DNA from 2 places in the Streptomyces sp. NPDC001401 genome. Region 1 is predicted to be linked to the other one. Evidence: riboswitches for the same ligand, from Rfam matches in the RefSeq annotation. Region 1 holds a riboswitch; the other holds the start of a gene.
What was found. A riboswitch is a leader RNA that binds a small molecule or an ion and turns the genes downstream of it on or off. The one in region 1 is predicted to bind ZMP and ZTP.
Positions count from the first base shown of each region.

Region 1 (15,407 bases):
CCGCGCCATGGACAAGTCCCGCCTGCGCGAACTGCGCCGCCACCGCGCCGCGATGGTCTTCCAGCACTTCGGTCTCCTGCCGCACCGCACGGTCCTCGACAACGTGGCGTACGGCCTCGAGATCCAGGGCGTGAGCAAGTCCGAACGGCGGGCGCGCGCCCAGGAGGTCGTCGCCAAGGTCGGCCTGGAGGGCATGGAGCAGCGCCGACCGAGCCAGCTGTCCGGTGGTCAGCGGCAGCGCGTGGGTCTCGCCCGCGCCCTGGCCGTCGACCCCGAGGTCCTGCTCTTCGACGAGCCGTTCAGCGCGCTCGACCCGCTGATCCGGCGGGACATGCAGGAGGAGGTGGTCCGCCTGCACCGCGAGGAGGGCCGCACGATGGTCTTCATCACCCACGACCTGAGTGAGGCCCTGAAGCTCGGCGACCGCATCGCCCTGATGCGCGACGGCCGGGTCGTCCAGCTGGGCACCCCGGAGGAGATCGTGGGCAGCCCGGCCGACGACTACGTCCGCGAGTTCGTACGGGACGTCTCCCGCGAGCAGGTGATGACGGTGCGTACGGCCATGCGGGCCGGGGAGTGCGGCGGCACGAAGCATCCCGGGGCTCTCGCGCCCGGCGAGCTCGTCGCCGACGCGATCAAGGTCGTGGCCGCGAGCGGGGAGACGGCCTGTGTTGTGGAGGAAGGCCGCTGTCTGGGCGTCGTGGACGCGGACACCCTGCTCGGCGTCGTAGCTGGCGTAGCTGCGGGCAGTCGTGCCGCTGGGGCGGCACCCGTCCCACAGAAAGCGGCACCCGCTCAGCGCGGTCCAGCGACCCCGCCGCCCCCCAGCACCAACACGGAGGCCGTCTAATGGCAACGGTCACCGCAAACGCCCCTCGCCTCGCACTCCCAGCCGCTCTCAAACACCGCGCGGTCCAGAAGCTCCTGCTCCTCGCCCTGGCGGCAGCGATCCTCGTCCCTCTGGCCAACGCCCGCTGGGCAAGCGGAAGTTGGCCCGAAGCCCTAACCGTCGACCTGACCAACCCCCTCACCACCGCCAGCAACTGGATCATCGACAACCGGGACAGCCACCCCCTGTTCCTCTACGGCTTCGGCTACATCAGCAACGCCGTCGTGATCTCCGTACGCGCCGTGTATCTGGTCCTCCTCGCCGCGGGCTGGCCCGGCGTCACGGCCCTCGGGGCCCTCGTCGCCTGGCGCGTCGCCGGAGTCCGGCTCGCCCTGGGCACGGCGGCGGCCTTCCTGGCCTGCGGCCTGCTCGGCATGTGGGTGCCGACCATGCAGACGCTCGCGCTCATGGTGGTCGCCGTGCTCGCGTCGGTCGTCGTCGGAGTGGTGCTCGGCCTCGCCGCCGGTCTCTCCGACCGCCTCGACCGCGCCCTGCGCCCGGTCCTGGACACCATGCAGGTGATGCCTGCCTACGCGTATCTGCTGCCCGTCGTGCTGGTCTTCGGCATGGGCGTCCCCGCGGCCGTCCTCGCCACCGTCGTCTACGCCGCCCCGCCCATGGCCCGGCTCACCGCGCTCGGGCTGCGCGGCGCCGACAAGGAGGTCCTGGAGGCGGTCGAGTCGCTCGGCGCCACCGCGCCCCAGCGGCTGCTGACCGCCCGCATCCCCCTGGCCCGCAAGGAGCTCCTCCTGGGCCTCAACCAGACGATCATGATGGCGCTGTCGATGGCCGTCATCGCCTCCGTCATCGGCGCCGCCGGCCTCGGTGACCGCGTCTACCAGGCGCTGGCCTCCGTCGACGTGGGCGCGGCGCTCGCGGCCGGTATCCCGATCGTGCTGCTGGCCGTCGTACTGGACCGGATCACCGGCGCGGCGGGCGAGCACGCCGGCGAGGAACCCGGCAGCCTGCGCCCCTGGCTCTACGCTGCCGTCGCCGCCGTGGCCGTCGCGCTGGCCGGACGCCTGGCCGGAGGCCTCGGCTGGCCCGACGCCTGGACGCTGAACATCGCCGAACCGGTCAACCGCGCCGTCGACTGGATGACCGCCCACCTCTACTCGGGCGTGCCTGTCGTGGGCGGCACCGCCGACTGGGCGGGCCACTTCACGACCTGGGTGCTGAACCCGGTCCGCAGCGGCCTGCAGGGGCTGCCCTGGTGGTCGGTGCTGCTCGTGGTCGCCGCCCTGGCCTGGCTGATCGGCACCTGGCGCACCGCGCTCACCGCGGTCCTCGCCATGGCCGCGGTCGGTGTGCTCGGCGTCTGGACGCCGGCGCTCGACACGCTCTCCCAGGTGCTGGCGGCCGTCGCCGTCACCCTGGTGCTGGGCTTCGCGACCGGCATCGCGGCGGCCCGCAGCGACCGTTTCGAACGGGCCCTGCGCCCCGTCCTGGACGTCTTCCAGACGATGCCGCAGTTCGTGTACCTGATCCCGGTGGTCGCGCTGTTCGGCGTGGGCCGTGCGCCCGCCGCGGCGGCCGCCGTCGTCTACGCGCTGCCCGCCATCGTCCGCATCACCACGCAGGGCCTGCGCCAGGTCGACCCGGCCGCCCTGGAGTCGGCCCGCTCGCTCGGCGCGACCCCCGCCCAGCAGTTGCGCCAGGTGCAACTCCCGCTCGCCCGCCCGGCGTTGCTGCTCGCCGTCAACCAGGGCGTGGTCCTCGTCCTCGCCGTAGTCGTCATCGGCGGCCTGGTCGGCGGAGGCGCTCTCGGCTACGACACCGTCTTCGGCCTGGCACAGGGTGACCTGGCGACCGGCCTGGTGGCGGGCGCCGCGATCGTCTGCCTCGGCCTGATGCTCGACCGGGTGACCCAGCCGATCCAACGGCGCACGAAGAAGGGAGCGTGACATGCGCATTCGTATGAGTGTGAGTACGACCGCCGTGGTGGGCTCCCTGGTGCTGCTCACCGGCTGCGGTGCCGCCGACATGACCAAGCAGGCATCGCCGTTCGCCAATGCGCAGGGCGCCAAGACCGTGACCCTCTCGGTCCAGTCCTGGGTGGGTGCGCAGTCCAACGTCGCCGTCGCCCAGTACCTGCTGGAGCACAAGCTCGGCTACCGCGTGGACACCGTCCAGGTCGACGAGGTCCCCGCCTGGGACGCGCTCAGCCAGGGCCGCGTCGACGCGATCATGGAGGACTGGGGCCACCCCGACCAGGAGAAGCGCTACGTCGACGACAAGAAGACGATCGCGCGGGGCGGCGGCCTCGGAGTGACCGGCCACATCGGCTGGTACGTGCCGACGTACCTGGTCAAGCAGCACCCCGACATCACGAACTGGAAGAACCTCAACAAGTACTCGTCGCTGTTCCGCACCGCGGAGAGCGGCGGCAAGGGCCAGCTGATGGACGGCTCACCGTCCTACGTCACCAACGACAAGGCGCTGGTGAGCAACCTGAAGCTGGACTACCAGGTGGTGTTCGCCGGTTCCGAGGCGGCGCAGATCACGCAGATGAAGCAGTTCGCCAAGGAGAAGAAGCCCTTCCTGACGTACTGGTACGCGCCGCAGTGGCTGTTCAAGAAGGTCCCGATGACCGAGGTGAAGCTGCCGGCGTACAAGGAGGGCTGTGACGCGGACGCGGCGAAAGTCGCCTGCGCCTATCCGCACACCCCGCTGCAGAAGTACCTCAACGCGGACTTCGCGAAGAAGGGCGGCAAGGCGGCCGCCTTCCTGAAGAAGTTCAGGTGGACGACCGAGGACCAGAACGAGGTCTCCCTGCTGATCGCCGACCAGAAGCTCACCCCCGAGCAGGCGGCGAAGAAGTGGGTGGACAGCCACGCGTCGACGTGGAAGGCGTGGCTGTCGTGATCACATCCGCTTCCTCAGCTCCCCGGTCATCCCCTCCAGCGCCAGCGCCGCCCAGCGCAGCAGCCCTGGCCCGAACGTGACGCGCGTGGCCCCGAGTTCACCGAGCTCGGCGGGCTTGGGGCCGCCGTCCAGCTTGCCGTACACATTGATCGGCCCCTGGATGCCGGACCGCAGGAGTGGGAGTACGTCCGCCGGGGCGCCGATCGGATAGATGCAGTCGGCGCCGGCGGCGACGTACAACGCGGCCCGCTCGATGGCCCGTTCGGGGTCACCGTCCCCGTGGGAGAAGGTGTCGACGCGGGCGTTGACGAAGAGCCGGTCGCCCGCCGCGTACCGCACCTCGGCCAGCCACTCCGCGTGCTCGTGCGGGTCCTTGAGGACGCCCCCGCTGGAGTCCTCCAGGTTGCAGCCCACGGCCCCCGCTGCCAGCAGCCGCTCCACCAGTTCCCTCGGCGCCAGCCCGTACCCGTCCTCGACGTCGGCCGACACGGGCACATCGACCGCCCGGGAGATGCGCGCCACCGCGGCGAACATCTCGTCGGCCGGCGTGGACCCGTCCTCATACCCGAGGGAGGCCGCGATCCCCGCGCTGGGCGTCGCGAGCGCCGGGAACCCGGCCTTCACGAACACCCGGGCGCTGACCGCGTCCCAGGGGCCGGGCAGGACCAGCGGGTCACCGGGCTCGCGCCTCCGGTGCAGGGCGCGGAAGACGTCCACCTTGCTCACCGGTGCTGCCCCGCCTCGTAGTGCCCCGGGACCATGCGGCACGTCACGGCGAACCGGTTCCAGGCATTGATCACCGTGATCGCGGCGATCAGCTGCGCCAGCTCGGGCTCCTCGAAGTGCTTGGCCGCGTGGTCGTACACCTCGTCCGTGACGAAGCCGTCGGTCAGCACAGTGACCGCCTCGGTCAGTTCCAGGGCGGCGAGCTCCTTCTCCGTGTAGAAGTGCTTCGACTCCTCCCACGCACCGAGCTGGATGATCCGCTGCACGCTCTCACCGGCCGCGAGGGCGTCCTTGGTGTGCATGTCCAGGCAGAACGCGCAGTGGTTGAGCTGCGAGGCGCGGATCTTCACCAGCTCCAGCAGCTTCGGGTCGAGGCCCTGCCGGGCTGCCGCGTCGAGGCGGACCATCGCCTTGTAGACCTCGGGGACGTGCTGGGCCCAGCCCAGCCGGGCGGGCTGCTCGGGCGCGTACGCGGTGGCTTCTTCTGTCGTCATGCCCTCGACCCTAGAAGCGAGGCAGCCCAGAGGTATGGTCCATTCCCATGGCGAAACCTTGGGCCACTTTGGGCGTCGACCTGCACCTGGAGCCGACGGGTCCCGGGGTCCGCCGGGGTCTCACCGACGCCCTGCGCGAGGCCGTGCGCACCGGCCGTCTGGCCCCCGGCACCCGGCTGCCCTCCTCCCGCACCCTCGCCGCCGACCTGGGCATCGCCCGCAACACGGTCGCCGACGCATACGCCGACCTGGTGGCGGAGGGCTGGCTCACCGCCCGGCAGGGCTCGGGCACGCGGGTGGCCGACCGGGCGGTGAGCCCGCCTGCCACGCCAGCACCCCGCCCCCGCACTCCCGGCCGCCCCGCCTACGACCTGGCCCCCGGCCTCCCCGACCTGGCGTCCTTCCCCCGCGCCGAGTGGCTCAAGGCCGCCCGCCGAGCCCTCACCGCGGCCCCGTACCAGGCCCTCGACTACGGCGACCCGCGCGGCCGGATCGAACTGCGCACCGCTCTCGCCGGCTACCTCGCCCGGTCCCGGGGCGTGCGCACCGACCCCGAACGCATCCTGGTCTGCGCCGGCATCTCGCAGGGCCTGCGCATCCTCTGCGCAGTGCTGAGGGCGCGCGGCGCGAGCACGATCGCCGTGGAGTCGTACGGCCTGTACGTGCACTGGGATCTGCTGGCGGAGTCCGGTCTGCGGACGGTCCCGCTGCCGTTCGACGAACGGGGCACGAATCCGGGGGAGTTGACGGACGAGGCCGCGGTCCTGCTCACCCCCGCCCACCAGTTCCCGATGGGCGGCACCCTGCATCGCGACCGGCGGGCGGCCGCCGTCGACTGGGCGCGCCGCACCGGCGGCCTGCTCGTCGAGGACGACTACGACGGCGAGTTCCGCTACGACCGCCAGCCCGTCGGCGCCCTCCAGGGCCTGGACCCGGACCACGTCGTCTACGCGGGCACGGCCAGCAAGTCCCTCGCCCCCGGCCTCAGACTGGCCTGGCTGGTCCTGCCGCCGGACCTCGCCCACGAGGCGGCGAAGGCGAAGGGCCACATCGACTCGTGCGGGGCCCTGGACCAGCTCACGCTTGCCGAGTTCATCACCTCCGGCGCGTACGACCGCCATGTGCGCGCCGCCCGGCTGCGCTACCGCCGCCGCCGGGACGCGCTCGTCGCGGAACTCGCGCGGCGGGCCCCCCAGGTCAGCGCCACCGGCATCGCGGCGGGCCTGCACGTGGTGCTGCGTCTGCCGCCGGGCACCGAGCAGGCGACGCTGCGGGCGGCGGCCTGGCAGGGCCTCGCGGTGCACGGGCTGCACCGCTACCGGCACCCGGACGCCACCGTCGAGCCGCGTGACGCGCTGGTCGTGGGGTACGGGACACCGCCGGACAGCGCCTGGGCGGGGACGCTGGACGCGCTGTGCGCGGCGCTGCCGGAATCGGCGGGGCCGTAATCGCCGTTTGCGCGGCACAGGACGCCAAGGCCGGTCCGGAACTGCTGGAACTGATCAGGATCCGTGCCACACAGATCAACAGCTGTGCGTTCTGCCTCGACATGCACACCAAGGACGCCCGCGCCCAGGGCGAGACCGAGCAGCGCATCTCTACACCGAACGGGAGCGCGCCGCACTGGCGTTGACCGAGGCCGTGACCCTGGTTCACGACGGCCATGTCCCGGACGAGGTCTACGCCGAGGCCGCCGAGGTCTTCGACGAGGCCGCCGAGGTCTTCGACGAGCAGCGGATCGCGGCACTGATCTGGGCGGCGACCGTCATCAACGCGTACAACCGGATCGCCATTGCGCGGACGGTGCCGGGGGCTTGTCAGCCGGCAAAGAAGGCGGCACGGACGACGCCCGCCGGCAGGAGGCCGTCGAGACGGCGACCCTCGCGCTGGAGGCCAGGTCCCGCCTGTGGGCCGGCATCACGCAGGCGCGGGGTTGAGGCGGTGCGCGTCCGTCACACCGCTGGTTCTTCGGCTTCTTCGGCCGCCACCGGTGCCGGCGCCTCCCCGAACCGCGCCAGCGCCAGCGCTCCCGCAACGGCGACGACGAACCCAAGCACCGCAAGCCAGGCGAGCCCCTCCCGCGTACGGTCCCCGAGCCACACCACGCCCACCGCCGCCGGCCCGATTGTCTCGCCGATCACCATCCCGGCGGTGGCAGTGGTCACCGAGCCGCGCTGCAACGCCGACGTCAGCAGCAGGAAGGCGGCGCCTCCACCGAGCAGCAGGGCGTACGTCGCCGGGTTGGTGAGCAGCTCCGACGGTGCGAGCGAGTCGATCAGCCGCACCGACACCTCCACCACCCCGAACCCGAACCCGGCCCCCAGCCCGAGCACCAGCGCCCGCCCCCGCCCGGACCACCGGCCCCCGAACAGCCCGAGCAGCAACACCACGACGGCAATCGCGAGCATCGCGTACTTCAGCGCCGTCGACCCCTCGCGATCGCCCTCGGCCCCGGACGCCAGCCCCAGCATGGCGAGCCCGGCGCACACCACCCCGACCGCACCCCACTCCGTCCCGCTCAGCCGCACCTGCAGCAGCCGCGCCGCGACCACCCCGGTCACCGCCAGGCTGGACGCGAGCGCCGCAGCGACCGCGTAGATCGGGATCGACCGCAGTGCCGCGATCTGCAGCAGAAACCCCAGCCCGTCCAGCGCCAGCCCGGCCAGATACCGCCACTGCCGCAACGCCCGCAGCAGCAGCGCCGCCTCTCCGCCCCCACCCGTACTGGCCGACCGCGTGGCGACCGCCTGCAAAACCGTCGCGGTACCGAAGCAGACCGCCGCGCCCAGCGCGCACACCATCCCAAAGATCACAAAGCGACTGTAGGGGAGAGGCACAGGAAGCGGCGATGCCTCGGCGTCGGCTCTCACCGATCTTTGGCCTTGCGCATAGGCGCAAGGTGCATCTGTGCCAGGGGCGTTGGTCCCGCGTCTGCTGCCGCCCGGCTCGGCTCCCCCGAACCACCGTCCACGACCCGGGCGGCAGGGTTCCACCATCGCTCCGACGCCCCTGACCCGGCTATCCGGTTACGGCGGAAACGCCACCGTTTTGTGGATAGCGCCAGATTCACGGACAGCCCGAGTCCCCCGCAACGTCTGCGACGGCGTCTCCCCGTACGTCTGCCGATAGTGCCCGGTGAACCGCCCCAGATGCGCGAACCCCCAGCGCAGCGCCACATCGGTGACCGTCCCCAGCGCATGTCCGTCGGCGATGGCGAGCAGATCGCGCCGGGCCAGATCCAGCCGTACACGCCGCAGATACGCCAGTGGAGTCGTGGCCAGATGTGCCCGGAACCCCTCCCGCAGGCTCCGCAGACTCACCCGCGCCGCCATCGCCATGTCGGCCACGGAGATGGGCTCGTGGGCATGCTCGGCACAGAAGTCCGCGGCGCGCCGTACCGCATTGGGCAGCACCGCGGGCCCCCGCCCCGCCACCGCATCGCTGAGCATGTGCGGCTGCGCGTCCAGCAGACCGTCGACCAGCAACTGCTCGAAGTGCCCCACCGCCAGCGGCGATCGCGCCGCCAGCTCCGAGTCGGCGAACTCCGCGAACGCCCGCACCACCCGTAACCACGCCCGGACCGCCCCCACGCGCGGATCCAGCACCGGCGCGAAGTGCAGCGGCACGATGGGCGGTTCACCCAGCCGCACGGCGAGCGCCCGGTCGATGGTCTGCCGAGGAATGATCAGCACCCGGTTCAGGGTCTCCCCGCTCCACCGCATCGACAGCCGCTGCCCCGGATTGACGATGCTGAGCGCGGATGCCAGGGCCACCCCGTCCGCGGTGACGATGCCGTCCCCGGCAAGCGGCACATGGATGTTGTAGAACTCCGGCAACTCACCCGGCGTGACATCGACCTCCGCCCCGTACCCCAACTCGTACAGCGCCACGGCCCCTTCGTGCACGCACCGGAACCGCCCGTCGACCGGATGCTCGTCCAGCACCGTGAGCCGATGCGGCGCGAACCGCGCACTCACCAGCGCATGCAGCTCCTCGACGTCACGACCCCGAAAGAGCAGCCCCCGCCCCGCACCCACCGGCACGGCCTCCGACCCGCCTGCGCCCATGACGGACATGCCTCTCGCCACGTGTCCCGTACGTCCGTACCGTCCGAGTTTCCCGACCTCCGCACCGCTGCGTCGAGGGCCGAAGGTCCCGGAAGCCGAAAACCGCACGGGAGCACGCCGACTCCCGGCCGAGCCGCTCAGAGCCCGAGCACAGCCCGCAACTGCGCGAGCCCCCAGTCGAGGTCCTCCTTCCCGATCACCAACGGCGGTGCGATCCGCACCGTCGACCCGTGCGTGTCCTTCACCAGCACTCGCCGCTCCATCAGCTTCTCGGAGACCTCCCGCCCCGTGCCGTACCGCGGCGCGATGTCGACGCCGGCCCACAGCCCCCGCCCGCGCACCGCCGTCACCCGCCCCGTGCCGGTCAACGCGCCGAGTTCCCGGTGCAGGTGACCACCCAGCTCGGCGGACCGCGCCTGGAACTCGCCCGTTCGCAGCATCGCGATCACCTCGAGTGCCACCGCACAGGCCAGCGGATTCCCGCCGAACGTCGACCCGTGCTCACCGGGCCGGAACACTCCGAGCACATCCGCCGATGACACCACCGCCGACACCGGCACGATCCCGCCGCCCAGCGCCTTCCCGAGCACATACACATCCGGCACCACGCCCTCGTGCTCGCACGCGAAGGTCTTTCCGGTCCGCCCCAGCCCCGACTGGATCTCGTCCGCCACGAACAGCACGTTCCGCTCCCGCGTCAGCTCCCGCACCGCCGGCAGATAACCGGCAGGCGGCACCAGCACCCCCGCCTCGCCCTGAATCGGCTCCAGCAGCACGGCCACCGTGTTCTCCGTGACCGCCGACCGCATCGCCGTCAGGTCCCCGTACGGCACGATCTCGAAGCCGGGGGTGTACGGCCCGAAGTCCGCCCGTGCCTCCGGGTCGGTGGAGAAGCTGATCAACGTCGTCGTACGGCCGTGGAAGTTGTTGCCCGCGACCACGATCTTCGCCATCTCCGCGGGCACGCCCTTGACGCGGTACCCCCACTTCCGGGCCGTCTTCACCGCCGTCTCGACCGCCTCCGCGCCCGTGTTCATCGGCAGCACCAACTCCATCCCGCACAGCTCGGCGAGCTCGGAGCAGAACGCCGCGAACCGGTCGTGATGGAACGCCCTCGACGTCAGCGTGACCCGATCCAGCTGCGCCTTCGCGGCCTCCACCAGGCGCCTGTTGCGATGGCCGAAGTTGAGCGCCGAGTAACCGGCCAGCAGGTCCAGATACCGCCTCCCCTCCACATCGGTCATCCACGCCCCGTCCGCAGTGGCGACGACCACGGGCAGCGGGTGGTAGTTGTGCGCGGTGTGCGCGTCGGCGGCGGCGATGAGTGTCTCCGTAGCGGTCACGGGATCTCCAGAAGGTGCCAGGTGCTCTGAGGGTGCCCCTTTCCTATCGTCGCTCGCATGGTGGACGCGGGACCTCTGCCTTTCGACGCGCCCGGTAGGCTGATCGGCGGGCCGTGACTGGCGCGCTGGGATGGGACCGACCATCGGGGAGCGGCCTGTGTGTGAGCGAGTGCCGTGCGCCTGGGCCAACCGTGAACCGTGAACGCTTCAAGCCACGCCACCCGGAGGCCGACGACATGTCAGAGCAGCAGCCCCTCTCCACCGAGTCCACCGCCTTCCGTGCCGCCCTCGATGTGATCCGCGCCGTGGAGCCGCGTGTCGCCGACGCCATCGGCCAGGAGGTTCACGACCAGCGCGAGATGCTCAAGCTGATCGCCTCCGAGAACTACGCCTCCCCGGCCACCCTCCTCGCCATGGGCAACTGGTTCAGCGACAAGTACGCCGAGGGCACCATCGGCCGCCGCTTCTATGCCGGCTGTCGCAATGTCGACACTGTCGAGTCCCTCGCCGCCGAACACGCCAAGGAGCTCTTCGGCGCCCGCCACGCCTACGTCCAGCCGCACTCCGGCATCGACGCCAACCTCGTCGCCTTCTGGTCGGTCCTCGCCCAGCGCGTCGAGGCCCCCGCTCTGGAGAAGGCCGGCGTCCGTCAGGTCAACGACCTCACCGAGGCCGACTGGGCCGAGCTCCGCCAGGCCTTCGGCAACCAGCGCATGCTCGGTATGTCCTTGGACGCCGGCGGCCACCTCACCCACGGCTTCCGCCCGAACATCTCCGGCAAGATGTTCGACCAGCGCTCCTACGGCACCGACCACGCCACCGGCCTCATCGACTACGAGGCCCTGCGCGTCTCCGCCCGCGAGTTCAAGCCGCTGATCATCGTCGCCGGCTACTCCGCCTACCCCCGTCTCGTGAACTTCCGCATCATGCGCGAGATCGCCGACGAGGTCGGTGCGACCCTGATGGTGGACATGGCGCACTTCGCCGGCCTGGTGGCGGGCAAGGTGCTGACCGGCGACTTCGACCCGGTCCCGCACGCCCAGATCGTCACCACCACCACCCACAAGTCGCTGCGCGGCCCGCGCGGCGGCATGGTGCTGTGCGACGACTCCCTCAAGGACCAGGTCGACCGCGGCTGCCCGATGGTCCTCGGCGGCCCGCTCCCGCACGTCATGGCCGCCAAGGCCGTCGCCTTCGCCGAGGCACGCAGGCCCTCCTTCCAGGACTACGCCCAGCGCATCGTCGACAACTCCCGCGCGCTGGCGGAAGGCCTGATGCGCCGGGGCGCCACCCTCGTCACCGGCGGCACCGACAACCACCTCAACCTCATCGACGTCGCCACCTCCTACGGCCTCACCGGCCGCCAGGCCGAGGCCGCCCTGCTCGACTCGGGCATCGTCACCAACCGCAATGCCATCCCCGCCGACCCCAACGGCGCCTGGTACACCTCCGGCATCCGCATCGGCACCCCCGCCCTGACCACGCGTGGCCTGGGCACCGCCGAGATGGACGAGGTCGCGGGCCTCATCGACCGTGTGCTGACCAGCACCGAGCCGGGCACCACCAAGTCGGGCGCCCCGTCCAAGGCGCAGCACGTCCTCGACCCGAAGATCGCGGACGAGATCTCCCGCCGCGCCACCGACCTCGTGGCCGGCTTCCCGCTGTACCCGGAGATCGACCTGGGCTGACCAGCGCTCGCTCTTGAGTTTTCAAAGATCGACGACTCTCAAAGACCGACGGCGTTCGGAGATCGGTGATTCTCAGAGATCGATGAGCTCCTGTCGTGGCTCCTCCCGCGGCGGTCCGGCACCCTGCCGGGCCGCCGCGCGGCGTATCAGCAGCGTGCCTCCGGCACCGACCACCAGGCCCACGGCCACCCCCGGAACCCACCAGAAGTCGGACGCATGCACCCAGGACGCCTCGCGGGCGCCGCCGTACGCGAAGGCCTCCTTCCCGGACATCCCGAGCAGTCCCTGCCGGTACAGCTGGTCGAAGACGGAGCGCGGTGCCCGGTGCCAGCGGATGTCGTCGTCCTCCACCTCAGGTGCCGGATCCGAGCGCACCCACGGTGTGCCGTCCGCCGCCACGAGCAGCTGGTCCTGCCGCTCGATGGCCACGTCACCGTCCGGAGGCCCGTTCGTCAGGGGCCAGCCACCTATCCCCGTCAGCCCCCAGACCACGGTGAGCCGTACCAGCGGATACCGGCCTTCCTCCCAGGCTTCCGGCACCCGCTCCGTTCCTGAGTGCATTGGCTGCAGCAACTGCCACAGGCGGGCGAAGTCCGGCTCGCCGGAGCGCACCGCCGTTGTCCGCCCCGAGCTGCCCACCATGACCAGGGCCAGATCCGGGACGTCCCGGCCCTGCGCCAGCGTGGGTGTCTCCGCCGCCGCAGTGGTCGTCTGCATTCCGCACAGGGCCATCGCCACCGCGGATACCGACGCCCCGATCAGCACTGCCGGTTCGCGAACCCTGCCCCTCCACCTGCGCATCCCGTCCCCCCAACCAGTAACCCCGTGCGGCCCGCTCGCGAGCTGCGTGTCACTTCTGGTACACCGCTCGGGCCGACGGGGTTCCATCTCAGCGGGCTATTTCCTGATACAGCGCACTATCTAGATGAATCGTTGCTCTCGAGCCGCTTCTCCAGGGACCTTGCGAGCTCCACTGCCCGGGTCCTGGACGCCACCCCCTCCAGCCGCAGTGTCATCTCGCCCTCGCCGGCCTGGTGACGGGTCCACAGGAGCGTCGGCCCGGCGGTCCGCTCCTTGCGGGTGAAGCGGTTCTCGTCCGGGTCGACCAGCCAGAAGCTCAGCAGGTGCGGGCGCGGGAACCACAGGGCGTACTCCTGCACCCCGTCCGCCGAGGGCTCCCCGCCCAGCCCGATCCACTCCGGTGGCTCGCGCAGGACCTTGGTGAAGCCGACGTCCAGCCGCTCCGGAAACTCGTCCAGCCGGACCGTGCGCCCGTCCTCCCGCCAGCACAGGCTGACCAGGAACCGGCCGTGCGGCTGGCTCGTCACCGCCACCGTGTCCGGCACCCCGAGCGCGTCCGGCACCAGCGGCTCGAAGCCGGCCCGGTGCTCGGCCTGCCCCAGCGACACCGATGTGCCGCAGCCCGGCACCGAGGCACCCGGCGAGGGCACCGCCGACGGGTCGTACCGCACCTCGACCCCACCGAAGCCGAACCAGTCGAAGACCGCGGCCCGCACCGGGGGCGTGAGCACGAGAACCGTCAGCAGACCGCACAGGACCGCGGTCAGCGGGCGCCACCGCAGCCGGGTCCAGCGCCGGACCGCGCGCAGCCGCTCACGGGGGCTCCGGGGCTCGACCGCCGGGACCGGCACATGCTCGGCCAGTATCTGTCCCAGCACCCGCTCGACCATCGTCTCGGCACCGAGGGAACCGTCCGCATCGCCGCTCCCGGGTGCGTCCAGCGACCGGCCGAGCGCCCGCAGCTCCTCCAGCAGCCCGGAAGCGCGGTCCTCGCGGCCCCGACCCCGGCCGCCCTCACCGTCGTACGCGCTTCGTCCCTCACTCACGCTCATCACCCCCTTCCCGAGGCCTGAAATCCGGCAGCAGTCGGCCCAGCTTGCGCAGAGCGCGGTTCAGGCGGGACTTGACCGTCCCGCGAGGCCAGCCCAGGGCCTGGGCCGTCTCGGACTCGTCCATCTCCAGGAGATAGCGGTAGGTGACGACCAGGCGGTGCTCCTCGCTCAGCTTCTCCAGGGCGGACAGCAGCGCCGCGCGGCGCTCCGTCTCCAGCGTCGCCACCGCCGGGTCCGCCGATTCCGGTATCAGCGGCTCCGCCTCCACGAGGGCCGCCTCCCGGCCGGCGAGCGTGCGCTGTCGCGCCGCCGTGCGCACTGTGTTCCTCGTCTCATTGGCGACGATCGACAGCAGCCACGGCTTGAAGGCCGCGCCGTCCCGGAACTTGCCCAGCGCGCAGTACGCCTTGACGAAGGCCTGCTGCACCACGTCCTCCGCGTCCGCTCCCGCCCCGAGCGCCGCGGCCGCCCTGAGCGCGATGCCCGTATGGGCCCGCACCAGCTCCGCATACGCCTCCGGCTCCCCGGCGCGTACACGTGCGATCACCGCGGCCTCATCGACGATGCGGCCCCCCTCCCGCGTTCTCACACTCTTGTTACACCGCAGGAGATGGATCGGTTCCCACCTGTTTCCGACCAGTTCCGGATCGGCTCGACAGACCTGAGAGAATGGTGAACATGGCCTCTGACAGTCCTCGTGTGCTCTCCGGAATCCAGCCCACCGCAGGCTCGTTCCACCTCGGCAACTACCTCGGCGCCGTCCGCCAGTGGGTGGCACTGCAGGAGAGCCACGACGCGTTCTACATGGTCGTCGACCTGCACGCGATCACCGTTCCGCAGGACCCGGCGGAGCTGCGCGCCAACACCCGGCTCGCCGCCGCCCAGCTGCTCGCGGCCGGTCTCGACCCGGAGCGCTGCACACTCTTCGTCCAGAGCCATGTCCCCGAGCACGCCCAGCTGGCCTGGGTCATGAACTGCCTCACCGGTTTCGGCGAGGCCTCCCGTATGACCCAGTTCAAGGACAAGTCCGCCCGGCAGGGTGCCGACCGCGCCTCCGTCGGCCTGTTCACGTACCCGATCCTCCAGGTCGCCGACATCCTGCTCTACCAGGCCAACGAGGTCCCGGTCGGCGAGGACCAGCGCCAGCACGTCGAGCTCACCCGTGACCTCGCCACGCGCTTCAACGGCCGCTTCGGCGAGACCTTCACGATCCCGAAGCCGTACATCCTCAAGGAGACGGCGAAGATCTACGACCTGCAGGACCCGTCGATCAAGATGAGCAAGTCGGCGTCCACGCCGAAGGGCCTCATCAACCTCCTCGACGACCCCAAGGCCACCGCCAAGAAGGTCAAGAGCGCGGTCACCGACACCGACACCGTCATCCGCTACGACGCCGAGAACAAGCCCGGCGTCAGCAACCTGCTCACCATCTACTCGACCCTCACCGGCAAGTCGGTCGCCGAGCTGGAGCAGGACTACGAG
Region 1 covers NZ_JBIAWI010000004.1:545,874-561,280, reverse strand. Annotated here, with positions in the region: gene ACFY10_RS17850 (glycine betaine/L-proline ABC transporter ATP-binding protein) at 1-850, shown strand, start outside; gene ACFY10_RS17845 (ABC transporter permease) at 850-2,793, shown strand; gene ACFY10_RS17840 (ABC transporter substrate-binding protein) at 2,807-3,754, shown strand; gene ACFY10_RS17835 (isocitrate lyase/phosphoenolpyruvate mutase family protein) at 3,755-4,480, opposite strand; gene ACFY10_RS17830 (carboxymuconolactone decarboxylase family protein) at 4,477-4,974, opposite strand; gene ACFY10_RS17825 (PLP-dependent aminotransferase family protein) at 5,022-6,422, shown strand; partial or broken gene ACFY10_RS17820 (carboxymuconolactone decarboxylase family protein) at 6,365-6,807, shown strand; gene ACFY10_RS17815 (hypothetical protein) at 6,789-6,911, shown strand; gene ACFY10_RS17810 (hypothetical protein) at 6,927-7,775, opposite strand; gene ACFY10_RS17805 (AraC family transcriptional regulator) at 8,001-9,050, opposite strand; gene rocD (ornithine--oxo-acid transaminase) at 9,179-10,384, opposite strand; ZMP/ZTP riboswitch at 10,488-10,577, shown strand; gene ACFY10_RS17795 (glycine hydroxymethyltransferase) at 10,621-12,072, shown strand; gene ACFY10_RS17790 (hypothetical protein) at 12,145-12,789, opposite strand; gene ACFY10_RS17785 (hypothetical protein) at 12,990-13,925, opposite strand; gene ACFY10_RS17780 (RNA polymerase sigma factor) at 13,912-14,472, opposite strand; gene trpS (tryptophan--tRNA ligase) at 14,604-15,407, shown strand, end outside.

Region 2 (15,407 bases), on a different contig from region 1:
TTGTGCTCTGCACTGCCCTGAGTCTCGCTCTCGGCGCCCGGTCGGTACCCCTGTCCACGGTGGCCGACGCGCTGTTCGGCCACGCCCATGGCCGGGAGGCGCTGGTGGTGACCGGGCTGCGGCTGCCGCGTACCGTCATCGGTCTCGCGGTGGGGGCTGCGCTCGGGGTCGCCGGGGCCGTGGCCCAGGGCATCACCCGTAACCCGCTCGCGTCGCCGACCACCTTGGGCATCAACGCGGGCGCCGGTTTCGCCGTCGTCGTCGCGATCTTCGCGCTGAGGCTCAACGACCCTGCGCAGTACGTGTGGTTCGCGTTCGCCGGTGCGGCGGGTGCCGCCCTGTTCGCGCAGGCGCTGGCCCGCCGTGCCGGAGACATCGATCCGGTACGGCTCGCTCTCGGCGGCACCGTGCTCCAACTGGTGCTGCTGTCCTGGACGTCGGCGGTGATGCTGCTGAACCAGCGCACGCTCGACGAGGCCCGCTTCTGGCTGGCCGGATCCCTGTCCGGCAGGCCCCTCGACGTGCTGTGGCCGGTGCTGCCCACCCTGCTGCTCGGCCTTGTGCTCGCCCTCGCCGTCTCCCCCGCCCTCAACGCCCTTGCCCTGGGTGACGATTCGGCCCAGGCGCTCGGTGTGCCGGTGGCCCGGATCCGGCTGGCCGGAGGCATCGCGGTCGTCCTGCTCTCCGGGTCGGCGGTCGCCGTGGCCGGTCCGGTCGCCTTCATCGGCCTCGCCGCGCCCCATCTCGTACGTCCCCTGCTCGGCGCCGACCACCGGCTGCTGGTGCCCGGCTGTCTGATCGCCGGACCACTGCTGCTGCTTGCGTCCGACGTCCTCGGCCGGATGGTGATCCGCCCCTCGGAGCTGGAGGTCGGCATCGTGACGGCGTTCCTGGGCGCGCCCCTGCTGGCGCTGCTGGCCCGGAAGGTGGCCCGATGACTGCCACCGTCGCTGTGTCCGCCCGTACGAGGTCCACGTCCCGCATCCGGGTGCGCCGCCGTGTCCTGGTGTTCGCCGCGACCGGTCTCGTCGCCCTGTTCGTGCTGCTCACCGTGGACCTGACGACGGGTGAGATGCCCCTGCCCGCGGGCACGGCGCTGCGGGCGCTGGTCGGGCTCGGGGATTCGGGGGACGTGCTGGTGGTGCAGCAGTTCCGGGCGCCCAGGGCGGTGGCGGCGATCGTCGCCGGTGCCGGTCTGGGGGCGGCGGGCTGCGTGCTGCAGCGGCTGTTCCGCAATCCCCTGGCGTCTCCCGATGTCATGGGCGTGACAGGCGGGGCGTCGCTGGGTGCGGTCGCGCTGATCGCCGCCGGTGCCTCGCAGGCGCTGATCCCGGTCGGCGCGCTGGGCGGGGGCCTGCTCTCGGCGCTGCTGCTGGGCGTGTTCGCCTGGCGGTCCGGGCTCGCCGTCACCCGGCTGGTGCTCACCGGGCTCGCCGTGCAGGCCGGCCTTGCCGCCGCCGTGAACCTGATGATCGTGCGCTTCCCGGCCGAGCTCGCCGGGTCGGCCCTGCAGTGGACCACCGGCTCGGTGTACGGGCGGACCTGGACGGAGGTGTGGGGGGCGGGCGGCGCCATGGTGTTCGCGCTCGCCGTCGCGCTCGTACTGCACCGTCGGCTGGCCCTGCTCGACCTCGGGGACGAATCGGCCGGGGCCCTGGGCCTGCGAACGTCCGCCGCTCGCCTCCAACTTCTCTTCGTCGCCGTGGCCTTGGCGTCGCTGGCCGCCGCGCTCGCCGGTCCGGTGACCTTCGTGGCGCTAGCGGTGCCGCACGTCGTGCGCTTCGTCACCGGCCCGCCGACGGCCGCGTCCCTGGGGCTGGCCGGTCTCACGGGAGCGGTGCTGCTGCTCGCCTCCGACCTGGTCGTGCAGCACCTGCTGCCGATCGAGGGGCTGCCGGTCGGGGCGGTCACCGCCACGCTGGGCGCGCCCTGGCTGCTGGTGCTCATGTTCCGGCAGAGCTCACCCGTCCACAGGAGCCACGCATGACCAACCAGATGCAGACCCAGGGCCTCGATCTGCGCTACGGCGACCGGCTCGTCGTCGGCGGGCTCGATCTCACCCTGCCGGGCGGCGCCGTCACCGCCATCGTGGGGCCCAACGCCTGTGGCAAGTCGACCCTGTTGCGCGGGCTGAGCCGGCTGCTCGCCCCGTCCGCCGGGACCGTCACGCTGGACGGCGCGGACATCCACCGTATGTCCGCGCGGACGCTCGCCCGCCGGCTGGGACTGCTGCCCCAGCAGCCGGTCACACCGGAAGCGATCACCGTCGAGGCGCTCGTACGGCTGGGCCGCTATCCGCACCAGCGGCTGCTGAGCCCCTGGTCGGCGGCGGACCAGCGGGCGGTGGACGAGGCCCTGGAGCGCACCGGCACCACGTCGCTGCGCGACCAGCCCGTCGACCGGCTCTCCGGCGGTCAGCGCCAACGCGCCTGGATCGCCCTGGCGTTGGCCCAGGACACCGAGCTGCTGCTGCTCGACGAACCGACCACCTTCCTCGACCTGCGGCACCAGCTCGACGTCCTCGACCTGGTCGCCGCCCTGCACGCCGAGGCGGGCCGCACCATGGTGATGGTGCTGCACGACCTCGGACAGGCCGCCCGCTACGCGGACCACATGGTGGTCCTCAAGGAGGGCCGCCTCGCCGCCGCCGGCGCCCCGGCCGACGTCCTCGACGCGGACCTGGTCAGATCCGTGTTCGACGTGGACTGCCGGGTGATCCCCGATCCGGAGACCGGCACCCCGCTGGTCGTCCCGAAAAGCAGCGCGGTGCGGCACTCCGCCGCGCCCGCCTGACCCGAAACCCCCTACCGGAAAGACCGACCCCCCATGTTCAAGCGCTCTCCCCTGCGCGGAATCGGCCGGCTGATCGCCGTGCTGCTCTCCGTCGTGCTCGGTACGGCCGTACTGGCCGCCTGCGGCAGTGAGAAGTCCAGCGACGCCGACACCGCGAAGGCCTCCGGCTCGGCGTCGGCCGGCTTCCCGCGGACCCTCAAGACCGTGATGGGCGACGTCAAGATCCCGTCGCAGCCGAAGCGGGTCGTGGTCCTCGACACCGGTGAGCTGGACGACGTCACCCTGCTCGGCATCGACCCGGTCGGCGCGGTCGCCCCGCACTTCAAGACCGAGGGCGGCTTCCCGACGTATCTGAAGGGCGAGTTGAGCGGCACCGCCGACGTCGGCCCGCTCCTGGAGCCCAACCTGGAGAAGATCGCCTCGCTGAAGCCCGATCTGATCCTGTCGTCGAAGGTCCGGCACGAGAAGGTCTACGACAAGCTCAGCGCCATCGCCCCGACCGTCTTCACCGAGACCACCGGCGGCGTCTGGAAGCAGAACCTGAAGGTGCACGCCGAGGCGCTCGGCCTGGAGAAGGAGGCCGCCGCGAAGCTCAAGGAGTACGAGACGCAGGCCAAGGCGCTGGGTGAGGCCATCAGGAAGAAGGACGGCGGCACCATGCCGACCGCGTCCGTGGTCCGCTTCATCGCCGGTCCGACCCGCCTGTACCAGTCCAACTCCTACAGCGGTGTCGTCCTGAACGACATCGGCTTCAGGCGGCCCAAGTCCCAGGTCTCCAACGACCCCGACGTCACCATGAAGGACGTCAGCCCGGAGGAGATCGACCAGGCCGATGCCGACCTGATCTTCGTCACCACCGCCGACACCCCGGACAAGACCCAGCAGAAGCAGGTCACCTCCAACCCGGTCTGGAAGTCTCTCCCGGCTGTGAAGAACGGCAAGGTCCACACGGTCCCGGACGAGACCTGGATGTCCGGCATCGGCGTCCAGGCGGCGGAGCAGATGCTCAAGGACGTGGCGAAGGCCACCGGCGTGGAGCTCCCGAAGAAGTAACTCCCGCTCTTTCGGGGCGGGCCGCGGCACCGTCGCCGCCCGCCCCCAACCCCCCACCCGCCAGCGGAAGTTGTTCATCAGCCATGCGCCTGTACCTGCTTGCCCTCAATCCGACCGACTCCGTCTCCGAGGGCTTTCTGCCCGCCGCCGCCCGGCTGGGCCTGGACGTCACCGTCCTCACCGACCAGCCCGGCGCCCATCGCCGCGCCCACCCGGAGATCGAGGTCCTGGAGTGCGACGTGCGCGACCACCGGGCGGTCATCACCCGGATCTCGACGCACCACCGTCCCGACGCCGTCTTCACCAACAGCGACCACCTCCAGGCCCAGGCCGCCCTGGCCGCCGCCTACTTCGGCCTGCCCGCCAAGGACTGGCGGGCCGCGCTGCGCACCAAGGACAAGGCGGAGATGCGGCGCAGGCTCGCCGCCGCCGGCGTGGACACGGTGTGGTCGGCCGAGCTCACGGAGCCGATCGCGCCGGACGACGCGCCGTACCCCTGCGTCCTCAAGCCCCGCGAGGGCGTGGCCAGCGAGGACGTCGTCCTGGTCGACGACGCCGAGCAGCTGACCACGCACGCCAAGGAAATCCTTCAGCGCCGTCCCGGTGCCGTCCTGCTCGTCGAGGAGTACCTCCCCGGCGAGCTGTACACCCTGGAGACGCTCGGCGACGGCCACCTCCGCCATGTGCTGGGCGGCTTCCACACCGAGCTGTCGCCCCCGCCGTACTTCATCGAGGAGCGCCTCACCTTCGTCCCCGCCCACCCCGAGGCGGTCGTCGCCCAGGTGCTCGCCCAACTGGACGCGCTGGGCGTCGGGTTCGGCGCCTGTCACACCGAGTTCGTGGTGCACGCGGGCCGGGCCAGGATCATCGAGGTCAACTACCGTGCCATCGGCGACCAGTGCGATCTGCTGCTGGCCCGGCTGCTGGAGATACCCCTCTTCGAGCTGATCCTCCGTGCCCATCTGGGCGAGCGTCTCCCCGCCGACCTGGGAGCCCGCCGCGACGGCGCCGCGCGCCTGGAGTACCCGTGCGCCGGGCGCGCCGGAACCCTGGCGGAAGCTCCCTCCGCCGCGGAACTGACCGTCGACGGCATCCATCTGACGTACCGTCCGCTGCGGTCCGTGGGCGAGCGGCACGAGTTGTATCGCACCAACCGCGACTACCTCGGCGTCCTGCGGGCCGTCGGCACCGACCAGGCGACGGTGGACCGGGTGTCGGCCGGCTTCCTGGCCGCACAGCGCTGGGAGATCCAGCCGTGACCGCGCCGACCGTGACGGACACCTGCGAGGCGGAGCTGCTCACCCGCGTGCTCAGCGCCCTGCTGCGCGAGGACGTGGTCGGGTTGCGCAGCCGCGGCACGCTCGAGCACCGGCCGGACGGTGACTGGCTGCGGCTGCCCGCCGCCGACGACGCCCTGCTGCTGCCCGTCACCGAGGACGGATACCAGTGCGAGCACCGGGCCCGGCTGCCCCTGCTCGTACGCGAGTCGGACGGCTCCGAGCTGACCTCGTGCCAGACCGTGCTCGACGCGCTGCGCGAACTCGCCGAGCCCGTGGACCGCGACGGCTTCGACGCGTTCGCCGAGGAGTGCCGCCAGACGTTGGACACGATGCGGTTGCACGAGCAGACCCGGGACGAGGTGGGCCGGCGGCTCGCCGACCGGTACGGGGACGATCCGGCCCGGTGGACGGGTCCGGCGTACGACACCCTTGCAGCCCGCCTCGACCACCCCATCTACCCGACCGCGCGCGGCCGCTCCGGCCTGGCGGAGGAGCAACTGCGGTCGTACGCACCGGAGTTCCATCCCCGCTTCGCCCTGCGCTGGCTTGCCGTGCCGCGTGACGCGGTGACCGTCAGCGGCCCGCTGCCTCAGCTGTGGCCCACTCCCGCGCGGCTCGGTCTGCCCGAGGTGGAGCAGACCCATGTGACGCTGCCCGTCCACCCGTTGACCGTGGGCGCGCCGCTCGACGAGGCCCTGCGCACCACCGGCCTCGAAGGCCGCGCGCTGCTCGCCGAGCACGCCCACCTCGAAGTCGTGCCGACGCTCTCGATGCGCACGGTGGCGGTGGCCGCGGATCCGTCCCTGCACCTCAAACTACCCCTGGCCACCGCCACGTTGGGCCTGCGCAACAAGCGCTCCATCAAGCCCGGCACGCTCGTCGACGGCGCGGCGGGGCAACGGCTGGTGGAGGCGGTGATCGCGCGCGAACCCCGTTTCCGGGACACGATCCTGCATGCCGACGAGACGACGTACGCACACGCCGGGCACGAACTCCTGGCCGTCCTGTGCCGCCGCTTCCCGGCCGGTCTCGAGGACTCCGTCGTCGTGCCGCTGGCCGCGCTCCTCGCCGAGGCGCCGGGCGGGCGGCTGGTCCTCGACCATCTGGCCGACCGCTTCTACGGCGGCGATCCGGCGGCCCTGCTGGACGCCTGTCTGACTCTGCTGTTCGACTGGCAGACCACGCTGTTCGGCCATGGCATCGCGCTGGAGTCGCACCAGCAGAACGTCTCGCTGGTGCTGGCGCCGGGCAGTCTGCGGCTGCTGTTCAAGGACAACGACGGGCCTCGCATCAACGCCTCGCGGCTGGCGGCCGTACTGCCCGGACCATGGGGTTTCGACGATCCGCGGACGTTCACCGCCGGGGACGGGCCGGTCGCCGACGTGTTCGCCACCATCACGGTCCATCTGTGCGCGGGGGCCTACGCATTCGGGCTCGCAGGGCACCGGGAAGCGCTGCTCGATCTCGTACGCGAACGGCTCGCGCAGGCCGTCGGCCGGCTCGGCGGTGAAGCGGGCGCGGTCCTGCGGGCACATGTCCTCGAGGCGCCGCGGCTGCCGGTCAAGGCCATGGTCACGGCCGGCACGCTGCTCAGCAAGGAGCGCTCGGGTGCCGCGGACGTCAACAAGCACTACACGAGCGGCCCCAACTACCTGCTGTCCGGCGGGGGTTCGGCATGAGCACCGAGACTCTGCGGATGCCGGGCACGGCGTTCAGCCGCGGGCATGTGCACGCGGTGGCGGGCTGCTACTTCGTGGCATCCTTCGCCGCGCTCGGGCTGCCGCCGTATCTCACCGAGATCCTCCCGGAATTGGGTGACCGCGGGGCCCGCTGGGCGGGGGTGCTGTACGTCGTCCCCACCGTGTTCGGTGCGCTGGGCGCCCCGTTGTGGGGGCGGCTCGCCGACCGCCACGGCCGTAAACGGCTGCTGCTGCGCGCCCAGTTGGGGCTTGCCGTGGCCTTCCTGCTCGCGGGCTGGGCGGACTCCCTGGCCACGTTCACCGTGGCGCTGGTGCTGCAGGGCATCCTCGGCGGCACGTTCGCGGCCTCCAACGGGTACCTGGGCGCCGCTCTGGAGGGGCCCGCCCTGTCCAAGGCGCTCACCCTGATGCAGGGCAGCGCGCGGGCCGCGCTGGTCGTGGCGCCGATCGTGGTGGGCTCGCTGTCGGGCTGGCTGTCACCGCACCGCCAGTACGCCCTGCTCGCCGTACTGCCGCTGACGGCAGCCCTGTTGCTGGCGGCGCTGCCCGAACCGGAGCCTGCCGCACGGGAGTCGGAGAGCGCCCCCGAGACGACCACCGCGGCCGAGCCGCCGATGATCTCCCTCAAGGCCCTGTACGCCTTGGAGTTCGCCTTCGTGTTCTCCACCGTCATCTCCTTCCCCTACTTGATCGCCCTCGTCGACGACCGCCTCCCGGGCACCTCGCCCACCCTCTCCGGCGTGCTGTTCGCCCTCCCCCACCTGTGCTACCTGGTGTCGGCGCTGGCCGTGCACTCCGCCTTCCACAGCCGCCCCCGGACCGGGATCGCGCTCGGCTTCGCCTGCATCGCCCTCGGGCTCGCCGGGCACGGGGTCGCCGGTTCCCTGCCCGTGCTGATCGCCGTGCGGCTGCTGCTGGGCGCGGGCCTCACCCTCGGCCTGGTGTGCCTGTCGGTGCTGGCCGCCGACTGCGCCAAGGGCCGGGCGCCGGGGGGGATGTTCGGCTCACTGGAGTTCTTCTCCAAGGCCGGCGCGGTCGCCGCCGGCCTGGCCGCGGCGGCGGGCAGCGCCCGCTTCGGCCCGACCGCACCCGTGCTGACCGGCAGCGCGGCCGCCGCCGTCACCGTACTGGCCACCCTCCTCCCCCCGCTGACCCCCCGCACCCGCAGGAGCCGCTGATGCCCTCGCTGACCCGCCCCCAGCCTTCGGCCGGGGGCGCCGCACCCGCCCGCCTCCCCTCCGCCGACGACGCGGTGGCCCACACGCTCCTCAACTGCCTGCTGCGCGAGGTGTCGGGACCCGAGCGCCAGTCGGTCGTCGCCGACGGCCGCCTGCTGCTGCGGCTGCCGCGCCGCGGAGTGCTGCTGCGGGTCGCGCTGCGCCGCACCTCGCTGCTCGGTGCGCACCGGTTCACCGGCCCGGTGAGCGAACAGGGCGACGGCGGTTGGTCGGAGGTGGACTGGCGGCGCCTGGCCGAGTACACGCACGACGAGCTGTCGTTGCGCACCGGCGTGCGCAACGAGGAGTTCCTGGAGCAGATCGCCTCCAGCCACGGCGCCATCGCCACAGCGCTCGCCGCCGCACGCCCCGCCCCCTTCCCCGACGACCGGCTCTCGGCCTACCTGGCCTCCGAGCAGTCCCTGCTGTTCGGGCACCGCTTCCACCCCACGCCCAAGGCCCGCACCGGCGACCCCCGCGCCTGGTCCGCGTACGCCCCTGAGGTCGGCGCCTCCTTCCCGCTGCGGCACCTCGCCGTCCGCGCCGAGCTCATCGCCGAGGAGTCCGCGGACCCGTCGGCGACCGCCCCGCTGGACGGACTGCGCACCGACGTACCGCGGGGCTACCGGCTGCTGCCCGCCCACCCCTGGCAGTACGAGACGCTCCGCACCCACCCCGCCCTGCGCGCCGCACTCGACCGCGGTGACATCCTCGACCTCGGCCCGGGCGGACGCCCCTTCGCCGCCACCGCCTCGGTGCGCACCCTGTACGACGGGGAGACCTTCCTCAAGTTCAGCCTGAACGTCCGGATCACCAACTGCCTGCGCAAGAACAGCAGTTACGAGCTGTCCGGCGCCGTCGCCCTGACCCGTGCCCTGGCCCCGGCCCTCGCCGACCTGGCCGACCGCTTCCCCGGCAGCGCCGTGCTGCGCGAGCCGGCCTACCGCACACTGGCCCTCCCCGGCTCGGACGGCACCCCCGACCGCGAACTGTTCGAGGGCTTCGGCGTCATCGTCCGCGAGGGCCTGCCGCGCCGCCTCGCCCCGGGTACGGTCCCCCTGCTCGCGGCGGCCGTCGCCGACGAGTACCCGACCGGCGCCGCCCACATCTCCCGGCTCCTCGCCGGAGCGGACGTGCGGACGACCCTCGGCTGGTGGTCGTCGTATCTCGACCTGCTCGTCCCGCCCGTCCTGGCCGCCTACTTCGACCACGGTCTGGTCCTGGAACCCCACCTCCAGAACGTCCTGGTCTGCGTCGGCGCCGACGGGATGCCCGCGCAGGTCCTCTTCCGCGACCTGGAGGGCACCAAGCTGGTCCCCGAACACCACGCCGACACGCTGGCCGCGCTGCCGCCCGAGGTCGCGGGCCCGATGACGTACGACGCGCAGCGCGGCTGGGACCGGGTCGTGTACTGCCTGCTGGTCAACCATGTCGCCGAGCTGCTCGCCGCCCTCGCCGACCTGCACCCGCAGGCGGAGGCCGCCCTGTGGGCCCGGGTGCGCGCCACGCTCCAGACGTACTCCGACCGCTACGGCTGCCCGCCGAGGCTTGCCGCCCTGCTCGCCGGGGTGCCACTGCCCGCCAAGGCCAACCTGCTGACCCGCTGGGAGCGCAAGGCGGACCGGGAGGCCGGCTACGTCCGGCTGCCGTCCCCGCTCGCCGAGGACATCCTGCGCGACCCGGCCGGGAGCACCCGATGACCGACCCGACGCCCGCGGTCCACGACCGCGTCCTGTCCCTGCCCGCCACCGAACTGCCCGCGTACGTCTACGACTTGGCCGCGCTGCGCACGCACGCCGCCGCCGTCCGGGCCGCCCTGCCCGAGCGGGTCGAGGTGTACTACGCCGCCAAGGCCAACCCGGAGCCGGAGATCCTCGGCTCACTCGGCCCGTACGTCGACGGCTACGAGGTCTCCTCGGGCGGTGAACTCGCCCATGTGGCCAAGGCGATGCCGGGCCGACCGCTGGCCTTCGGCGGTCCCGGCAAGACGCCGGACGAGGTGCGGGCCGCGCTGGAGCTCGGCGTCGACCGGTTCCATGTGGAGAGTGCGTACGAGCTGCGCATGCTGGCCGAGCTGGCCCGGACGTGCGCTCCGGGGCGGCGGGTGGCGGTGCTGCCTCGGGTCAACCTGCCGGTCGCGGACGGGTCACTGGCCGGAAGTTCCCTGGCCATGGGGGGCCGTCCCACACCGTTCGGCCTGGATCCGGCGCAGGCCGTCGAGGTCGTCCGAGCCCTTGCCGACGGGACGTATCCGCACCTCGAACTACGGGGCATTCACGCGCACTTGGCCAGTGGCCTGCAGGGGGCTGAGCAGCTGGCGGTGGCCGAGTCCGTCGTGTCCTGGGCCATGAATCTCGGTGTTCCGCTCGCCGAGGTGAACGTCGGCGGCGGCATGACCGTCGACTACACGGACCCCGACCGCCGCTTCGACTGGACCGAATACGGCAACGGGCTCGCCCGTCTGACCGAGGCGCACCCCGGACTGACCCTGCGCATCGAGCCGGGGCGGGCGCTGACCGCGTACTGCGGCTGGTACGCCACCGAGGTGCTGGACGTGAAGCACAGCCACGGCGAGGAGTTCGCCGTCGTCCGCGGCGGCACCCATCACCTTCGGACCCCGGCGACGAAGGGACACGACCAGCCCTGCTCCATCCTGCCGGTGGACGCCTGGCCGCACTCGTGGCCGCGGCCGGCCGCCGAGGGCGAGCTGGTCACCCTGGCCGGGCAACTGTGCACACCGAAGGACGTCCTGGCCCGCCGGGTGCCCGCGCCCGGGCTCAGGGCCGGCGACCGGGTGGTGTTCTCGCTGGCCGGCGCCTACGCGTGGAACATCTCCCACCACGACTTCCTGATGCACCCCCGGCCCGGCTTCCACTTCCTTCACCTTTCAACCGGAGGGCTGTGATCACATCCCGGCACGGTCACAGGCACAGCCGAAGGGCCGCCCGGAAATCGGGCGGCCCTTCGGCTGTGCCGGAACGGACGATGCGGCGTCGGCCTGTTACAAGGCCCGCGGCAGCCCGCTGGCGGCTCCCATGCGGGCGACCCGGTCCAGCTGCTCGAGGTTGTTGAGGCGGTTCAGCTGCCGCAGCTGCTCGGAGGGGCGCGGCACCTCGGCCCTGCGCTCCGCCGGGATGCCGCTCTGGGCGAGCGAGTCGAGCGTGGAGATCGGGTTGAGCTCGCTCGCGTCCTTGTTCTGGATGGTCGCGTCGGACGCACAGGCAAGGGGCGCGGCAAGGGCGGTGATTCCTGCGGCGAGACCAACGGCGGCGACGATACGTCGTGTTGAGATCATGCTCCCCACAACGGCACCGGACCTCCGGCGGTCACGGCTGCGCCACGCCACTCACCCATCAGGGGCAGTGGTCCGGCTGCGCTTGCCGAGGCTGCCGCGGCGGAGGAGTCTCGGATGAGAGGCCCTTCGCGGCCCGCTCCTCGTCGGGTCGCGGCCCTCGAAGGAGGTTCATCATGGGCACCGCGGCAACTCCTGCCTTCAACGCCGACACCCTGCGTCGGGGCGTCGAGGCACACACTGCGGCAGACCTTCTGTCGCTCTACGCGGACGACGCGCAAGTACGGATCGTGGACCGCAACACGCAACCCAGCAAGCCCCGTGTCCTGCACGGACGCGGCGAAATAGGCGCGCTGTTCGATGACATCTACAGCCGTGACATGACGCACAAAGTGGACCAGTGCATCATCCAGGGCGACCACGCCGCCTACAGCCAGTCCTGCCAGTACTCGGACGGGACGCGCGTCCTGGCCGAGTCGATGATCACGCTGCGCAACGGGAAGATCGCCGAAGAGGTCCTGATCCAGGCATGGGACGAGTAGGAGGCAGAACCGGGAGGGTCCAGGTCACTTCCCGCTTGACCTGGACCTTCTCGGCTCGTACGGCCCTCGGGCGAGCACGTCCGTCCCGGCCTCGGACCGGCACGGCACGACGGCTGGCGTCCGTCGCTCTGCTGCGGTCGGTGCTGAGAAGGGCACGGTCCCGCCCACTTCCTGCTGCTCGAAGGCGGCGGGTCCTGCACCGGTGACTGCCGCTCCTGACCGCCCTAGCGGCTCGGCTAGCCTGAGGGCGGGCCGTGACTGGCGCTGAGGTGGAGCACCACCGGGGAGCGGCCACGCAGAGTCGATGCCGCGCGCCTGGGCGATCCGGTCACACCAGCCCAGGAGTGGATCATGTCTCAGGCACGACTCATGGAGGGCACCGCCCTCGCACGGCGCATCGTCGAGGACACCACCAAGCGGGCGGCCGACCTCACCGACCGCACCGGAACGGCGCCCTGTCTGGCGACCGTTCTGGTCGGCGAGGACCCCGCTTCCGTCACATACGTCCGGATGAAGCGGAACCGCTGCCGCAAGGCCGGCATCGAGTCGCGCCATGTGGAACTTCCCGCCGCCACGACCACCGAGGAACTCGTCGGCACGCTGCGCTCCCTGTCGAGCGACCCCGGTGTGCACGGCATCCTGCTGCAGCACCCGATGAGCGAGCACATCGACGAGCGGGCCGCGTTCGAGGCGATCCCGCCCGAGAAGGACGTCGACGGCGTCACCTTCGCTTCCTTCGCGACGATGAGTTTCGGCCTGCCCGGGTTCGTGTCCTGCACACCCGGCGGAATCATGCGGCTGCTCGACGAGTACGACGTGGACCCTTCCGGGAAGCGGGCCGTGGTCGTGGGCCGCAGCGCCATCCTCGGCAAGCCGGTCGGCATGCTGCTGCTCGCCTGCGACGCGACGGTCACGTACTGCCACTCCCGTACCCGGGACCTGTCCTCGGTCGTGCGGGAGGCGGACATCGTGGTCGCCGCCGTCGGGCGGCCGCGGCTGATCCGGGGCGAGGACATCAAGCCCGGGGCCGTCGTGATCGACGCCGGCTACAACCCGGGCAACGTCGGTGACGTCGACTTCGACTCCGCGGTGGAGCGGGCTGGTCTGATCACTCCGGTGCCGGGCGGTGTCGGCCCGATGACGATCGCCACGCTGCTGGAGCAGACCGTTGAAGCGGCTGCTGCCGCCGCCCGGCACCCCGGGGTGTGATCAGCGCATCCAGGCGCTGTAGTCCATGACGTCTCCGGCCTTGACGCCGTACTCCGGCTCCGCCTTGGTGACGACGGTCTCCAGGCCGAGGACGACACCGGTGGACGGCTGCATGATCAGCATCCGGCGGTAGCCGGCGCCCTCGTACTCGTATGCCTGGCCGCGCCGCCCGAGCCGGTCCGTGACCTGGCCGACCGGCCGCAGCCCCTCGGCGCCCGCGAGGAGGCGGGCGAGCGTCGCGGACTCGCGGGCGCCGAGGGTCCAGTGATCGAGCAGCTCCGCCACACCGTCGAGGAGTCCCGGGGTCGTCAGCCTGGTGTGGGTGTACGTGGCCTCCTGCAGGTAGGCCCGCAGCCGCGCCGTATCGTTCGGCGGCGGTGACTCGGGCGGCGCGTCGCTCCAGCTCGGCGGATAGGTCTGCCTGCTGATGACATGGCCGTCCTCGACCAGGTGCGGATCGCCGCCGTCGTCGCGGAGGACCGGCCGGCCCGGGTGCCGCGGGTCGGTCGCCACGACAAGCTCGGTGTGGCTGCCGTCGGCCTTCCAGCGCACGACGCGCTCCTCCGGGAGCGTCACCGGGGGCTTGTCGTCGCTCATGCCCATGCTCCAGGACTGCACATGCGTGCCCTTGCGCAGCTTCGGCGCATCCTCCGCCGTGGCCTGCCGCTGCGCCCGGTCGGCCAGCTCTTTCAGGGGTACGGGGGTGGAGTTGGCCTGGACGACCAGCGGGCGGGGAGCCGCGACCGCGGTGGTGGGGCTCGGGCCGCCGAGCGTCAGCGTCAGCGCGGTCGCGGCGACGAGGGCAGTGGCCGCGAGGCTCCAGATGAGCCGGGTGCGGCGGCGGCCGGTGGGGGGTTCGTGCAGCAGCCGGTTGAGGCGGCGTTCGGCGGCATGGTCGAGGGGGCCGTCGCCGTAGTGGGGGCCGTCGACCGGCACCGGATTGGCGCGGCGCAGGAGTTCGAGTTCGTCAGCCATGGTCGTACTCCTTCGCGGCTGTCGGACCGGTCTTCTGTGTGGGGTGCATGCGGTCTATCTCGGCTCTCAGCCGGCGCCGGGCGCGGTGCAGCCGCATCGATGCGGCCCGTCTGCCGCAGCCGAGGGCGACGGCGACCTCGTCGATGGCCAGTTCCTCCCACGCCGTCAGGCGCAGCACCTCCTGGTCGGCCTCGGACAGGCGGGCCAGTGCGTCGTGCACCCAGGCGCCCGGGGCCTCCGCGTCGGGGCTCGCCACGATCTGCCGGCCGTGCGCGCTCTCGTCGTTGCCCAGCCGGTCGACCAGCCGGCGGCGCCGCCCGTAGCCGCGTACCGCGTTCGCCAGGCAGTTGCGTGCCACGCCGTACAGCCAGGGCAGCGGGGATCCCGGCAGGTCGGCCCGGCGTCGCCAGGCGACCGTGAACACCTCCGCCACCACTTCCTCCACCTCGCTGGTCCGCCCGTCCAGTCGCCGCGCGACATAGCGGCTGACCGCCCAGTAGTGCTCGCGATAGGCAGCGGCGAAGATCTCGTCGTTGCTCATGTTCCGTTCGTGTCCGGCACCAGCCGGATCGTCACACCCATTTCCGTGATTCTCGACGCGTCACTCGAGTGTGACCGGCGTGCCCGGAGCGGACACAGGCGGGGCATGAGGCACCTCAAGTGGCTGACGACCACTGATCACAAGACGATCGGGACGCTGTACCTGGTCACGTCGTTCGCGTTCTTCCTGATCGGCGGCGTGATGGCGCTGCTGATGCGCGCCGAGCTCGCCCGGCCTGGTCTGCAGATCATGTCGAACGAGCAGTTCAACCAGGCGTTCACGATGCACGGCACGATCATGCTGCTGATGTTCGCGACGCCGCTGTTCGCCGGTTTCGCCAACTGGATCATGCCGCTGCAGATCGGCGCGCCAGATGTGGCCTTCCCCCGGCTGAACATGCTCGCCTACTGGCTCTATCTCTTCGGCTCGACGATCGCGGTCGGCGGCTTCCTCACCCCGTCCGGTGCGGCCGACTTCGGCTGGTTCGCCTACAGCCCGCTGTCGGACGCGGTCCGCTCGCCGGGCGTCGGCGCCGACCTGTGGATCATGGGTCTGGCCTTCTCCGGCTTCGGCACGATCCTCGGTGCGGTCAACTTCATCACCACCATCATCTGCATGCGCGCGCCGGGCATGACCATGTTCCGCATGCCGATCTTCGTGTGGAACGTGCTGCTGACCGGTGTTCTCGTACTCCTGGCCTTCCCGGTACTGGCCGCGGCCCTGTTCGCGTTGGAGGCGGACCGTAAATTCGGTGCGCACGTCTTCGATGCGGCCAATGGCGGCGCCCTGCTGTGGCAACACCTCT
Region 2 covers NZ_JBIAWI010000009.1:248,965-264,371, reverse strand. Annotated here, with positions in the region: gene ACFY10_RS28800 (FecCD family ABC transporter permease) at 1-938, shown strand, start outside; gene ACFY10_RS28795 (FecCD family ABC transporter permease) at 935-1,987, shown strand; gene ACFY10_RS28790 (ABC transporter ATP-binding protein) at 1,984-2,793, shown strand; gene ACFY10_RS28785 (ABC transporter substrate-binding protein) at 2,827-3,846, shown strand; gene ACFY10_RS28780 (acetyl-CoA carboxylase biotin carboxylase subunit family protein) at 3,930-5,105, shown strand; gene ACFY10_RS28775 (IucA/IucC family protein) at 5,102-6,805, shown strand; gene ACFY10_RS28770 (MFS transporter) at 6,802-8,004, shown strand; gene ACFY10_RS28765 (IucA/IucC family protein) at 8,004-9,743, shown strand; gene ACFY10_RS28760 (type III PLP-dependent enzyme) at 9,740-10,948, shown strand; gene ACFY10_RS28755 (hypothetical protein) at 11,045-11,338, opposite strand; gene ACFY10_RS28750 (nuclear transport factor 2 family protein) at 11,512-11,877, shown strand; ZMP/ZTP riboswitch at 12,122-12,205, shown strand; gene ACFY10_RS28745 (bifunctional 5,10-methylenetetrahydrofolate dehydrogenase/5,10-methenyltetrahydrofolate cyclohydrolase) at 12,229-13,086, shown strand; gene ACFY10_RS28740 (CU044_5270 family protein) at 13,087-14,061, opposite strand; gene ACFY10_RS28735 (RNA polymerase sigma factor) at 14,054-14,602, opposite strand; gene ctaD (cytochrome c oxidase subunit I) at 14,708-15,407, shown strand, end outside.
Region 2: another riboswitch for ZMP and ZTP. It lies ahead of ACFY10_RS28745 (bifunctional 5,10-methylenetetrahydrofolate dehydrogenase/5,10-methenyltetrahydrofolate cyclohydrolase); the one in region 1 lies ahead of ACFY10_RS17795 (glycine hydroxymethyltransferase).